One region of the Halotolerantifilum yawarlongkerapense genome, then DNA from elsewhere that is predicted to be linked to it. Evidence: a T-box and tRNA genes for the amino acid it is inferred to sense, from the RefSeq annotation. Region 1 holds a T-box; the other holds one or more tRNA genes.

Region 1 (6,809 bases):
ATCAAATCTTTTACAGTGTACAGCGCCATGATCGCCATGATCACGATCACAGCAAAAGCCACCAGTTGGAATACCAGGGGCATGCAATCCCTTCTCTCTTTTTTATCATCTCTACAGAAGAGCCAGCGACCACGGGTTGTCTTGCGTGTGAACGGGCTCAATCCTTCTCCCTTTCTGTGGAAAGGGGTAAAAATCATGTTTCCTTGGATATGGTATAATCAGTGTAGCCGAAACGGTCTCAAACTACTCTTATTTTATCAGTCCATCCATCAAATACAAAGGGGGAATCTCATGCTATCTCGAAAACTCATGAAAATCACACCTTCCTATACGATCGGGATCAGTACCAAGGTCGCTACCATGCGACGCGAAGGGCATGATATCGTCGACCTGAGCATCGGGGAACCGGATTTTCATACACCAGTGCCTGCCATTGAGCGCGGTGTTCGCTCCTTGGACGAGCACCAGACACATTACGATGCCGTCCCTGGTCTTCTGCCGCTGAGAGAAGCGATCGCCGAGAAGCTTTCGCGTGACAATGGACTCGACTATGCGGCCGATGAGATTGTCGTCACCTCAGGGGCCAAGCAGGCGATTACCAATGCCCTCCTCGCTTTTCTTGATCCCGGTGATGAGGTCCTCATCCCCATACCCTACTGGGTAAGTTATCCTGAGATGGTGAAGCTAGTGGGCGGTGAGCCGGTCTTCGTCCCCACCTTACAAGAGAATCACTATCGCGTGACCCCTCAAGATCTTGATGCCCATATGACCCGCCGTACGAAAGTGGTTATCTTAAACAATCCTTCGAATCCCTCCGGAGCGCTCTACAGCGAAGAGGAGGTGTCGGCTATTGTTACCTTCTGCGAACAGGAGAATCTCATCTTGCTCGCCGATGAGATCTACGAGCGGATCATCTACGAACGGGCCTTCACGAGCGCAGGGCGCTTCTCAAAGGATCAGGTGATCCTGGTCAATGGTATGAGCAAATCCTACGCCATGACGGGTCTACGCATCGGCTACACCGCCTCTTCAAGGCATTATGCCGAGGCCATGAGCCGACTGCAGGGTCACCTTGTCTCGCACCCGTCTCTCACCGCACAGTACATCGCACTGGGTGCCCTCGAGAGCGCGCGGGTGGAAGAGGCGTCCATGATCGATACCTATACGAAGCGCCGCGCCTATCTACTCGACCGGATAAGAGGGAATCCCGCGCTAACCTTTGTTCCGCCTGACGGTGCTTTTTATCTTTTCGTCAATATTTCTCCCTACCGCGACCATTTCGATGAGGACGCTTCCTTCTCCCTCGCCTTCACCGAACGACTGCTGGCGGAAGAAGGGCTGGCGATTGTGCCCGGTATTGCCTTCGGGATGGACGATCACGTGCGCATTTGTTACGCCGCCTCGCTTGAGGAAATCGAACGTGGTCTCGATCGTTTTATCCGTTTCCTCGATACCTTGGACGGGGAAAAGAACTAATCATTACACAAGATAAGAAGAGCCCACGAAGTGACGTCCTCACGTCTTTCGCTGGGCTCTCTTGCCTTCTTTATGCTTCTAATCTCTCTCTGCCACCCATATAGGGTCTTAGGGCCTCAGGTACGATGACCGAACCATCCTCCTGTTGATAGTTCTCCAGAATAGCGGCTAACGTTCTGCCCACGGCAAGACCCGATCCATTGAGCGTATGGACAAACCGAACCTGCTTGGTCTCCTCTTCACGAAAGCGGATGTTAGCACGTCGGGCTTGATAATCCTCGAAGTTTGAACAAGAGGAAATCTCGAGGTAGCGATCATAGCTCGGCATCCATACTTCGATATCGTAGGTCATCGCCGAGCTGAAACCGAGGTCGCCACCACAGAGCTGTACGACGCGATAGGGAAGGCCCAACCGCTTGAGCACTTCTTCTGCCGCCAGAAGCAAACTCTCCAGCTCATCGTAAGAATGATCCGGGTGGACGAACTTCACGAGTTCCACCTTGTTGAACTGATGCTGGCGGATCAAACCGCGTGTGTCTCTACCCGCCGATCCGGCCTCCTTGCGGAAACACGGTGTATAGGCTGTATGGTAAATCGGCAACTGCTCCTCGGAAAGGATCTCCTCCCGATAGAGATTCGTCACGGGTACTTCTGCCGTTGGTACAAGGAAGAAATCCTTGGCCGGCAAGTGGAACATATCCTCCTCAAATTTGGGAAGTTGACCCGTACCGACCATGGCATCTCGGTTGACCATGAAGGGGGGGAGCACTTCTTCGAAATCATGTTCTCCCGTATGCAGGTCCAGCATGAAGTTGATCAGAGCGCGCTCTAGCTTTGCCCCCGCCTTCTTCAGTACTGTAAACCGTGCACCGGCGATTTTCGAAGCCCTTTCAAAATCCATGATGTCCAGATCGACCCCAATATCCCAATGTGCTTTGGGCTCGTAAGCGAAGGTTATCGGTTCCCCGACCTTTTTCACCTCGATGTTGTCGGCATCGGTATCGCCCACGGGTGTACTCGGATGCGGTGTATTCGGTATCCCCAGCAGTCGTTCGGTCAAATCGGTCTCGATGCCCTTCAGTTCTTCATCGAGGACCTTGATTTCTTCTGACAGTTCCTTCATTTTCCCGATAATGCCAGAGACATCCTCCCCCTTCTTCTTCAACTGGGGAATTTCTTTCGATACCGCATTCTGTTCGCTTTTCATCGTTTCGACCCGTGTGATCAGGGCTCGCCGTCGCTCGTCGATCTCGATGATCATCGGCAGACCATAATCTCCGGCACCTCTTTTTTCCAACAGTACTTTTACTTCGTCAAATGACGCACGCACGCGTTTGAGGTCCAACATCTCGATTGCCTCCTTTTCAAAAAAACAAAAAACCCCTCTCCCATGTCAGGGACGAGGAGGTTCTACCCGCGGTGCCACCCTGTTTGACCCCCGTTTACAGCGGAGATCCAACTTCAGTTCAGCGCGATAACGAACGCAAATCGTTTGGCATTACCCAAAGGTTCCGGGATGGATTTCGAAAGGGTACCCTGCTGATTCACACCGACCACCAGCTCTCTTGAAGGGCTCTCTGTCTACTTGCTCCCATCATCACCTACAATGATATTTGAAAGAATCATACCATACCGCTGCCGATCGTGTCAAGCTAGAAGCTTCGCTTCAGATCGTTGAAGATCAACCGATCGAAGCGTTCAATATCCGCTTTTAGTTTCTTCGGTTTTACCCGTAGGACACGGCACATGGCAGCAAAGGTCAACGGTTCCTTACGATCGATACCGTAACGCAACTTGATCACCTGTTCTGCATAAGGATCGAGACTCTTGGCTTCAATGAGTTCAGCGATACGCGCCTCGATCAAATGACGATCATCGGTCCGTTCCACCGGATTTACCATCGTTTCTTTCGTCCCGTCGTTCGTACCATATGATGGTGCATGAGGAAGGTTTTCAAATCCTCATTTTTCTTCTTCTTAGAAAAGAGCTCTATAATTTTATTGAATATTCTCATCATGGTTTCACCTCTGTCATTAAGCGCACCATATCATAATATCGTATTATGGCTTGGAGGACAACTGACTTTTTTGTAGCAAATCCAAGGATCTTTGGACCAGTTTGTCCCCCGCCGTGTTTTCGATCACCAGTTCCCCGGGATCCTGGCGTTTCTCCAGTTGATGGCGGACCCCGAGCAATCGGATCAACTGCCTGACCGTGCCCTCATTGCCATCGATAACCTTGGTCTGAGGGAAAATCTCTTCAATCAACGGTCTCAAGAAAACGAAATGAGTACAGCCAAGTACAATGGCCGATGGTGGTCCTTGTCTGTAGGGACACAAGGTGGACATTACCATCTCCCTTGCTTCTTGATCGTCCAGATGCCCCGCTTCCACCAAGGTGACCCATTCGGGCGCCGGTTCTTTGAAAATCTCATGACTTTTCCCGACACGTTCCATCAGCCCCGCGAACTTTTCCTCCGCAAGGGTCAATTCTGTGGCTAGCACGAGGATCGAACCCGCTACATCCTCTGTGGCCACCTTAAGGGCGGGCTCCATCCCAATCACCGGGAGATCATACCGCTCTCTCAGCTCGCCGATGGCAGCACTGGTTGCTGTATTGCAGGCCACGACCAGAGCCTTGCACGAACGGCGGACCAACTCGTCACCAATAGCGATTGAACGCGCCACCACTTCTGATTTCTGACGTACCCCATAGGGCGCATGAGCAGAATCCCCTATATAGATGATATCCTCCGACGGTAACAGGCGCCTGATCGTTTCAACCACCGATAGCCCGCCCAATCCCGAATCGAAGACACCGATCGGATCTTTTCGCATTGTCTCACCTCGCTGATTAACATTATAATGTAGTGAAAAAAAAAAAGAAAGGCCACTTTCGTTTTATGGGCCTTTCAAAGCGTATAATAGAAATAGGAGGGTCGTGATGGTCAATTGTATGAGATGCAAGCACTACTTTATCACATGGGATCCAAAGCAACCGAGAGGTTGTCGCTACTTTGGATTCAAATCGAAACGACTCCCCTCGATCATCGTCAAGCAGAGCTCGGGCGAGGACTGCAAGGTCTTTCGTCCGAAAGGTAAGGAATAGGAGGGGCACAGATGCTAGATAAATACTGCATCGAAGAACTGCTGCAAAAGTCCGATAACCGGTATGAGCTCATCGACGTCGTCTCCAGACGCGCGCACCAGTTGGCACGCCTCGATCATACTATGAAGGTGGCCGATGCGCTGAATGAAGCGGTTAGCCAGTTGCTCGATGGCACCTATCAGGTCAAGAGGTCAGATGAAGATCATCCACTTTGATCCATCCCTTTTGGCGCATATAACGCGCTACGATCCAACTGATCAAAGCGGGAAGCAAGAAATGCAAGAGTGCCATGAGAGCGATCAGCTGTGGCATCGGAAGGGATTCTGACATAGCCGCGATGGTTCCGAACTGACCGACGAGACCACTGGTACCCATACCCGCTCCGATGCTATTTGATTCCATCTTGAAAACCGCACTACCTATAGGCCCCAGGACTGCACTTGCCACAATTGGCGGGATCCAGATCCTGGGGTTTCTTATGATGTTCGGAACCTGGAGCATACTGGTGCCCAAGCCCTGGGCGATCAGTCCACCGAATCCATTCTCACGGTAACTGATCACAGCAAAACCAATCATCTGTGCTGAGCAACCGATCAAAGAAGCCCCCGCGGCCACACCGCTCAATCCCAATGAAATCGCCAGTGCAGCACTGGAGATCGGCAGCGTGAGGATCATGCCCATGAGGACGGCCACAATAATTCCCATCGGTACTGGACGCAATTCTGTGGCTGTATTGATCACAGCGCCGATTCCCTTCATAAAGGTCGCAATCGCAGGGCTCAGGAACAAGCCAACCAGTCCTCCAACAATAATCGTGGCCGCAGGAACCAATACGATATCCACCCGCGTTCGACCGGCGATACGTTTGGAGAATTCACTTGCGGCTAGTGCCGCTACAAAGGCACCCATGGGCTCCCCTATGGCGATGGTCATCCCCGCATCGGTTACGTTGACGGTGCCTGCTCCAATGGCCCCAGCGGCAACCGTGGCAAAGATCGCCAGGGGGGACGCCTTGACATTGTAAGCGACGGCGGCTCCAATGGCTGGACCCATCATGAACTGTGCCACTTGCCCCAGCCAGATCAATTGCTCAATTCCCGTGAGTTCACCAATTTGCTTGAGAATCAATCCGATGATCAGGGAAGAAAACAATCCCAGTGCCATCCCGTTTAATGTGTTGATCAAGTACTCTCTGATCTGTTTACCCTTCATGACTTGCTACACCCTTTCTCTTTATGTATTGTCATCTGTCTTGTCAGTACCGGCGAAAAAAAAGAATCAGAACCCCTCTCGCTCCAATTCCTCGAGGACCAGCGCGTAGATTTTCTCGCTGGGCACTTCAATTGTATGAATATGTTCGCCATTTGTCAAGACCGCCAGCGGGATCGCCTGTACACTCTCGACCTTTTTCATAAAGGCTTCAACATCGGCAGGCGTTTCGATCATCAAGGGCGCTACGATTTCACCGTAGACCGGATGATCGACGATGACATCTAAGATTTTTACGCCGTATGAAACGAGGAGATGCAACTCCTTCTCCATGGCCTCTCTCCCCTCATGACGGCTCACGAGGGTTTTTAGCAATCCTTGGCCACTGTGTGGACGCTGGATGCGATATCCCGAGGAAGAACCTACTATAGGATGTCCCATGGCTCTCAGTAGAGCGATGTCCTGGACGATCACCTGTCGCGAGACACCATAGGTATCCGCGAGATCCTGACCCTTCAGGGGCTGCTCCGATTCGCTCAATTGTTTCAATAACGATTGGCGTCTCTTCTCAGACATCTCTAGATCGCTTCCTCTCTAATGATCGATGCTCTGCATGGAGTGCATGACATGGGCGCTGGCAGCTTTCTTCGCCGCCTCGATATCGCGATTCTTGATCGCTTCGAGTAACTGTCGATGCTCTCCGAGTGCTGTCTCGAGTCGGCCGGACATGCGCAGAGAACGCTCCCGGGTAGATTTGATGAACAGCTGGAAATCTTTCAGTACGTGTTCCATGTATCGACTTTTTGTCGCCTTGTAGATGGTTTCATGGAAGCGGGTGTTCAGTTCGAAGATGCGATCCACATCACCTTTGACTGTGAAGAATTCCATAAGATCATAAATTTCTTGAAGCTCACCGAGGACCTCTTCATCCATCCGCTCGATACACCATTCTACGGAGATGGTCTCGATGGCCATTCTGATCCGGTAGATATCACGAATATCCTGCTCGCTGATTC
Region 2 (6,809 bases), 720 kb from region 1:
TGAATTTTGATAGGATAAAGGTCAGGAGAAATGCTGCGGTCAATCGCATGCCGAGAAGAAAGAAACCGTTGACCCCGATAGCTACGAATAGCAGGGTGTCTTCGATCACAGCGTGACAGGCCGCGAGGAAAAGACTGATGATCAGTAAACTTTGGGCGTCAAGGTCCCCCTCCTTCGCACTGTCTATGATCACACCGGCACCATAGGCCAGTCCGAAGACGAGGCCTACCCCCAGTGGCAATGCTGCGCGGTCGGGAATACCAAGCAAACGTGTCATCGGTCGAAAAATGGACGTCATATGATCCAGCAGCTTCAGATCTCTAACAAACTCAATAGCGATCATCAGCGGAAATACGATAATGGCGATATCAAAGATCGTTCTGGCCGATCCCATCGACGCTTCATGTAAATATGTAATCATCTCGGCCCCCTACATCAAGGCATTGACGAGCAGTCCACCGATGAGGGCCAACAGGATTCTGAATCCCGCGATCAATCGTATGGAGACACCCACTCCTTTGGTCACGGCCGTCTCGACAAAGAGATTGTGAGCGAAGGAGATCATCACCGCGAGCACGGTGGTTTGCGGTATCGTCAGACTCAATGATGCCATGGCACCAATGGCGGCATAGATGTTCAAGACACCACCTAAAACGAGTACGATCGCGGCTTCCCCCGGAAGGCCCAAGTAGGTCATGAAGGGTGAAAACCCATCGGAAATCCATTTCAGTACCGGAGTGTATTTCAGCGCCGTCACAAGAAAATAGACGGGTACAATCATTTTGGTCAAGGTCCAGAGTGTCTCCAACCCCTTGTGCACACCCTTCTGGAGCGTCTTGTGAAATACCATACCATCGGGCTGAGGCCCTTCCCCCTTGTCGTGGTCCATTCTCATGCAGTATTGTTGTCAATTCTCATCTTTTAGTATAACATATAAATAATTTCGTATGGTTACTGTCGTTTAACAAATGTTCTGATAAGGAGGGTGGTATGCAAAGGATCGAACGTCACTATCGACCGCACCCGGATCACCTGGCTTTGCTGGAAAAACTCTTCACAGAACCCCTGGCGATTCTCGATATTGAGACCACGGGTTTTTCACGAACTCATGCAAAAATTATGCTCATAGGGATTATCGTCAAAAAAGGTCCTGAACTTAAGTCATTTCAGCTATTTGACGAGACAGGTACACAAGAAAGGGATCTGCTCACCTCGCTTTTCGATCTACTCCTGACCGAACCGATCGCAACCTACATCACCTACAATGGTCATAGTTTTGACTTTCCCTTCATCAATGCGCGCGCAGCCGCACACGGAATCGAGCACCGGTTGATGAATGGCTTTAATGTGGATCTCTACCGGCTGATCCGAAATCACGTCAACGTGTTGGGGCTGGAAAACTACAAGCTAAAGACCGTAGAAAGATATCTAGGTATCGAGCGCATTGATCTGATCAGCGGTAAAGAGAGTATCGAACGCTACCACACCTACCTGAAGAGCGGAGAGCCAGACCTGCGCGAAGAGATCCTGCAGCACAATCTTGAGGATATCGAGTACCTCGTCCCACTGATTGACATCATCAAGCACCTTCCCGAAGGAGCACTAGAGGCATACATTCCGGTCCATCTCGAGGTACAGGATCGGCACTTCGTCGTTGTTCAGCCTCATATCCGAGGTGACTACCTCCACGCGACAGTCGAGAGCGCCCTGCCAAGTATAGGGCAAATCCGCTTATTTGCCGAAACCTTTCAGCTCGAGTCGCTCGACAGGCACCGCATACGCGTGCAAATCGCCACGGCTTCCCATTTGGTGAACGGGCACTTGCTCACCATTCTAAACCCCCTCCCCCTGTTAGGATGTGATTTTGCAACGCTCGACCCCAAGGAAAGACGTGGGCTGATCTGCTCCTACGACGATCAGATCCAGCATACCGTGGTTGCCAAATCTCTCGGGCAACTACTGGAGCGTCACCTCTAAGAACAACACAGCGCACGCTTCATCGAAGCGTGCCTTTTTTTTTCGCACAAAAAAAAACACATCGCCTTTTCATAATAAAAGCAACGTGCTTTGATGGTGCCCAGAGGCGGAATCGAACCACCGACACGGGGATTTTCAGTCCCCTGCTCTACCGACTGAGCTATCTGGGCAAGTATGGTGGGCATAGGTGGACTCGAACCACCGACCTCACGCTTATCAGGCGTGCGCTCTAACCTGCTGAGCTATACGCCCACTAACAAATATGTAGTGGTCGGAGTGGCAGGATTTGAACCTGCGACCCTCTGATCCCGAACCAGATGCGCTACCAAACTGCGCTACACCCCGTTGAGAATAATGGCAGGGGTGATAGGACTTGAACCCACGACACGCGGTTTTGGAGACCGCTGCTCTACCAACTGAGCTACACCCCTATGTAATTGTTGATCAGCTCATAAAGTTGGTGGGCCTTCAGGGACTCGAACCCCGGACCGTCCGGTTATGAGCCGGATGCTCTAACCAACTGAGCTAAAGGCCCCTCTGGATGAAAACTGTGTGGAAATTGGCGGAGAAGGAGGGATTTGAACCCTCGCGACCCTTGCGAGCCCTACTCCCTTAGCAGGGGAGCCTCTTCAGCCACTTGAGTACTTCTCCATGAAATTGGCGGAGAGGGTGGGATTCGAACCCACGTGGGCTTGCGCCCTAACGGTTTTCAAGACCGCCCCGTTATGGCCACTTCGGTACCTCTCCAAATATATGGTGACCCATCCGCGACTCGAACGCGGGACACCCTGATTAAAAGTCAGATGCTCTACCAACTGAGCTAATGGGTCGTGTAATGGCTGGGGATACAGGACTCGAACCTGTGAATGACGGAGTCAAAGTCCGCTGCCTTACCGACTTGGCTAATCCCCAATGGTAATGGTGGAGGGGGAAGGATTCGAACCTTCGAAAGCTCAGCTAACGGATTTACAGTCCGCCCCCTTTGGCCACTCGGGAACCCCTCCAAAAAGATGGAGCTGGTGATGGGACTTGAACCCGCAACCTACTGATTACAAGTCAGTTGCTCTGCCAAATTGAGCTACACCAGCTTAAAAAAATAATGGCGATCCAGAAGGGATTCGAACCCTCGACCTCTAGCGTGACAGGCTAGCGTTCTAACCAGCTGAACTACTGGACCGCATATGGTGGGAGCAACAGGGATCGAACCTGTGACCTCCTGCTTGTAAGGCAGATGCTCTCCCAGCTGAGCTATGCTCCCATAAATGGTGACCCCTGGGGGAATCGAACCCCCGTTACCGCCGTGAAAGGGCGGTGTCTTGACCGCTTGACCAAGGGGCCAGGTGTGGTAGCGGCGAGTGGACTCGAACCACCGACTCTCCGGGTATGAACCGAATGCTCTAGCCAGCTGAGCTACGCCGCCACATGGTTGCGGGGACAGGATTCGAACCTGCGGCCTCCGGGTTATGAGCCCGACGAGCTTCCAACTGCTCCACCCCGCGACAATCTGGGTAATACTACTTCTATGAAGTTGATGGTGCCGGGGACCGGGATCGAACCGGTACAATCTTTTAGGATCGCAGGATTTTAAGTCCTGTGCGTCTGCCAGTTCCGCCACCCCGGCCAGAGTGGCTCCAAGGGTGGGACTCGAACCCACAGCCTACCGGTTAACAGCCGGTTGCTCCACCGTTGAGCTACCTTGGAATATAATTTGGCAACGTCCTATTCTCCCAGGGGACTGCTCCCCAAGTACCTTCAGCGCTGAGAAGCTTAACGTCTGTGTTCGGGATGGGAACAGGTGTATCCTTCTCGCTATCGTCACCAAATGAATTTCAACGACAAGATAAAGTTTAGCACAGCTTCGAGGCCGTGTCAACCCTCTTGGAGTCTTCATCCACTCAAAATCGCATACAGCAAATCAAAACCAAGTTGTTTCTAAGAAAAAGTGTCTTCTCTTTATGATCTTCTCACCAACCCAAGGTTCGCCTTAGGTCAAGTCCTCGACCGATTAGTACCAATCAGCTAAAAGCATTACTGCCCTTTCACCCTTGGCCTATCAACCAGATGGTCTATCTGGGGTCTTACTCATAAATGATGGGATATCTCATCTTGAGGGGGGCTTCGCGCTTAGATGCCTTCAGCGCTTATCCCTTCCGCACGTAGCTACTCAGCTATGCCCTTGGCAGGACAACTGATCCACCAGCGGTGCGTCCATTCCGGTCCTCTCGTACTAGGAACAGAGCCTCTCAAATATCCAACGCCCACAGCAGATAGGGACCGAACTGTCTCACGACGTTCTGAACCCAGCTCGCGTGCCTCTTTAATGGGCGAACAGCCCAACCCTTGGGACCTACTACAGCCCCAGGATGAGACGAGCCGACATCGAGGTGCCAAACCTCCCCGTCGATGTGGACTCTTGGGGGAGATAAGCCTGTTATCCCCGGGGTAGCTTTTATCCGTTGAGCGATGGCCCTTCCATGCGGTACCACCGGATCACTAAGCCCGACTTTCGTCCCTGCTCGACCTGTATGTCTCGCAGTCAAGCTCCCTTATGCCTTTGCACTCTTTGCGCGATTTCCAACCGCGCTGAGGAAACCTTTGGGCGCCTCCGTTACTCTTTAGGAGGCGACCGCCCCAGTCAAACTGCCCACCTGACATTGTCCCAGAGCTGGATCACAGCTCCTGGTTAGAACACTGGTATGGAAAGGGTGGTATCCAAAGGACGACTCCACACACACTGGCGCGCATGCTTCTATGTCTCCCACCTATCCTGTACATCCCATACCAAAATCCAGTGCCAAGCTACAGTAAAGCTCCACGGGGTCTTTCCGTCTTGCTGCGGGTAACCGGCATCTTTACCGGTACTACAATTTCACCGAGTCCATTGTTGAGACAGCGCCCAAATCGTTACGCCTTTCGTGCGGGTCGGAACTTACCCGACAAGGAATTTCGCTACCTTAGGACCGTTATAGTTACGGCCGCCGTTTACTGGGGCTTCGATTCTAAGCTTCGCTTACGCTAACCTTTCCTCTTAACCTTCCAGCACCGGGCAGGCGTCAGCCCCTATACATCATCTTTCGATTTAGCAGAGACCTGTGTTTTTGGTAAACAGTCGCTTGGGCCTATTCTCTGCGGCCGCCTCAGGCTTTGACACCCTACGCGCGGCACCCCTTCTCCCGAAGTTACGGGGTCATTTTGCCGAGTTCCTTAACAATGGTTCTCTCGCTGGCCTTAGAATTCTCTTCCTACCTACCTGTGTCGGTTTACGGTACAGGCGCCCTAAAAACTCGATAGCGGCTTTTCTCGACAGTTTGAAATCGACAGCTTCGTTACTTAAGTTCACTCCCCATCACAGCTCACCTTTTAACGGGACGGATTTGCCTATCCCATCAAGCTTGCTGCTTGGACGCGCTCTTCCAATCGCGCGCTCTGCCTATCCTCCTGTGTCACCACATCTCTCAAACGCTTCTAAAGCGGTACAGGAATCTTCACCTGTTGTCCATCGCCTACGACTTTCGTCCTCGGCTTAGGTCCTGACTTACCCTGAGTGGACGAGCCTTCCTCAGGAACCCTTAGGTTTTCGGCCGGTGTGATTCTCACACACCTCTCGCTACTCATGCCAACATTCTCTCTTCTATACAGTCCACCATACCTTACAGTACAGCTTCGTCCCGTATACAATGCTCCCCTACCACTAGAAGACCTTAAGTCTTCTAATCCATAGCTTCGGTGGTGGATTTTAGCCCCGGTAATTTTCGGCGCGACATCACTCGACTAGTGAGCTATTACGCACTCTTTCAATGCGTGGCTGCTTCTAAGCCAACATCCTAGTTGTCTAGGCAATGTCACATCCTTTCCCACTTAATCCACACTTGGGGACCTTAGCTGATGGTCTGGGCTGTTTCCCTCTCGACAACGAATCTTATCACACGCTGTCTGACTCCAAGGATAAAGATCACGGCATTCGGAGTTTGATAAGCTTCGGTAGGCGGTGAAGCCCCCTAGGCTAGTCAGTGCTCTACCTCCGTGTCTCATTTCCTCAGGCTAGCCCTAAAGCTATTTCGGGGAGAACCAGCTATCTCCGTGTTCGATTGGAATTTCTCCGCTACCCACAAGTCATCCCAGCCTTTTTCAACAGACATGGGTTCGGGCCTCCACAAAATTTTACTTCTGCTTCACCCTGCTCATGGGTAGGTCACACGGTTTCGGGTCTACGCCATACAACTCGTCGCCCTATTCAGACTCGCTTTCGCTACGGCTACGGTGCTCAAGCACCTTAACCTATCGCTGCATAACGTAACTCGTTGGCCCGTTCTACAAAAAGTACGCGGTCGCAAGTCATGCTTGCTCCCACTGCTTGTAAACATAAGGTTTCAGGTTCTATTTCACTCCCCTCCAGGGGTTCTTTTCACCTTTCCCTCACGGTACTATGCGCTATCGGTCACTTGGTAGTATTTAGCCTTGGGAGATGGTCCTCCCTGCTTCCCACAGGATTTCTCGTGTCCCGTGGTACTCTGGATCGGACGTCGTCCGGGTCCACCTTTCGTCTACGGGACTATCACCCGCTCTGGTGTGCCTTCCCAGGCATCTTCGACTAGACTTATCCCTAAACTTTATTCGTCCGTCCGCAACCCCGAGACCCGTAGGTCTCGGTTTGGGCTCTTTCCCTTTCGCTCGCCGCTACTCGGAAAATCGATTGTTTTCTTTCTCTTCCTCCGGTTACTTAGATGTTTCAGTTCACCGGGTTCCCCCCGTCAGGCTATGTATTCACCTGACGGTCCTCGCGGATGAACGCGAGGGGGTTTCCCCATTCGGACATCCCCGTATCATCGCCT

What was found. The T-box of region 1 lies ahead of serS (serine--tRNA ligase). A T-box ahead of a tRNA ligase gene usually reads a tRNA of that ligase, here a tRNA-Ser.
Region 2: it encodes a tRNA-Ser, which carries the amino acid that the T-box ahead of serS (serine--tRNA ligase) is inferred to sense. The anticodon was not compared.

Annotation. Positions count from the first base shown of each region.
Region 1 is NZ_CP199719.1:1,754,099-1,760,907, forward strand. Features, by position in the region: gene ACULM0_RS08550 (pyridoxal phosphate-dependent aminotransferase) at 292-1,476, shown strand; gene serS (serine--tRNA ligase) at 1,547-2,824, opposite strand; T-box leader at 2,869-3,083, opposite strand; gene ACULM0_RS08560 (hypothetical protein) at 3,129-3,377, opposite strand; gene murI (glutamate racemase) at 3,537-4,313, opposite strand; gene ACULM0_RS08570 (uracil-DNA glycosylase) at 4,420-4,584, shown strand; gene rpoZ (DNA-directed RNA polymerase subunit omega) at 4,596-4,799, shown strand; gene ACULM0_RS08580 (PTS sugar transporter subunit IIC) at 4,768-5,796, opposite strand; gene ACULM0_RS08585 (3H domain-containing protein) at 5,863-6,369, opposite strand; gene ACULM0_RS08590 (GntR family transcriptional regulator) at 6,388-6,809, opposite strand, start outside.
Region 2 is NZ_CP199719.1:1,037,259-1,044,067, forward strand. Features, by position in the region: gene ACULM0_RS04980 (nucleoside recognition domain-containing protein) at 1-421, opposite strand, end outside; gene ACULM0_RS04985 (nucleoside recognition domain-containing protein) at 431-790, opposite strand; gene ACULM0_RS04990 (ribonuclease H-like domain-containing protein) at 991-1,977, shown strand; tRNA gene ACULM0_RS04995 (tRNA-Phe) at 2,072-2,147, opposite strand; tRNA gene ACULM0_RS05000 (tRNA-Ile) at 2,153-2,229, opposite strand; tRNA gene ACULM0_RS05005 (tRNA-Pro) at 2,246-2,322, opposite strand; tRNA gene ACULM0_RS05010 (tRNA-Trp) at 2,333-2,408, opposite strand; tRNA gene ACULM0_RS05015 (tRNA-Ile) at 2,436-2,512, opposite strand; tRNA gene ACULM0_RS05020 (tRNA-Ser) at 2,538-2,628, opposite strand; tRNA gene ACULM0_RS05025 (tRNA-Ser) at 2,636-2,724, opposite strand; tRNA gene ACULM0_RS05030 (tRNA-Lys) at 2,732-2,807, opposite strand; tRNA gene ACULM0_RS05035 (tRNA-Gln) at 2,814-2,889, opposite strand; tRNA gene ACULM0_RS05040 (tRNA-Tyr) at 2,897-2,981, opposite strand; tRNA gene ACULM0_RS05045 (tRNA-Thr) at 2,989-3,065, opposite strand; tRNA gene ACULM0_RS05050 (tRNA-Asp) at 3,078-3,154, opposite strand; tRNA gene ACULM0_RS05055 (tRNA-Val) at 3,160-3,235, opposite strand; tRNA gene ACULM0_RS05060 (tRNA-Glu) at 3,241-3,315, opposite strand; tRNA gene ACULM0_RS05065 (tRNA-Met) at 3,321-3,397, opposite strand; tRNA gene ACULM0_RS05070 (tRNA-Met) at 3,401-3,476, opposite strand; tRNA gene ACULM0_RS05075 (tRNA-Leu) at 3,510-3,598, opposite strand; tRNA gene ACULM0_RS05080 (tRNA-Asn) at 3,604-3,678, opposite strand; rRNA gene rrf (5S ribosomal RNA) at 3,684-3,800, opposite strand; rRNA gene ACULM0_RS05090 (23S ribosomal RNA) at 3,963-6,809, opposite strand, start outside.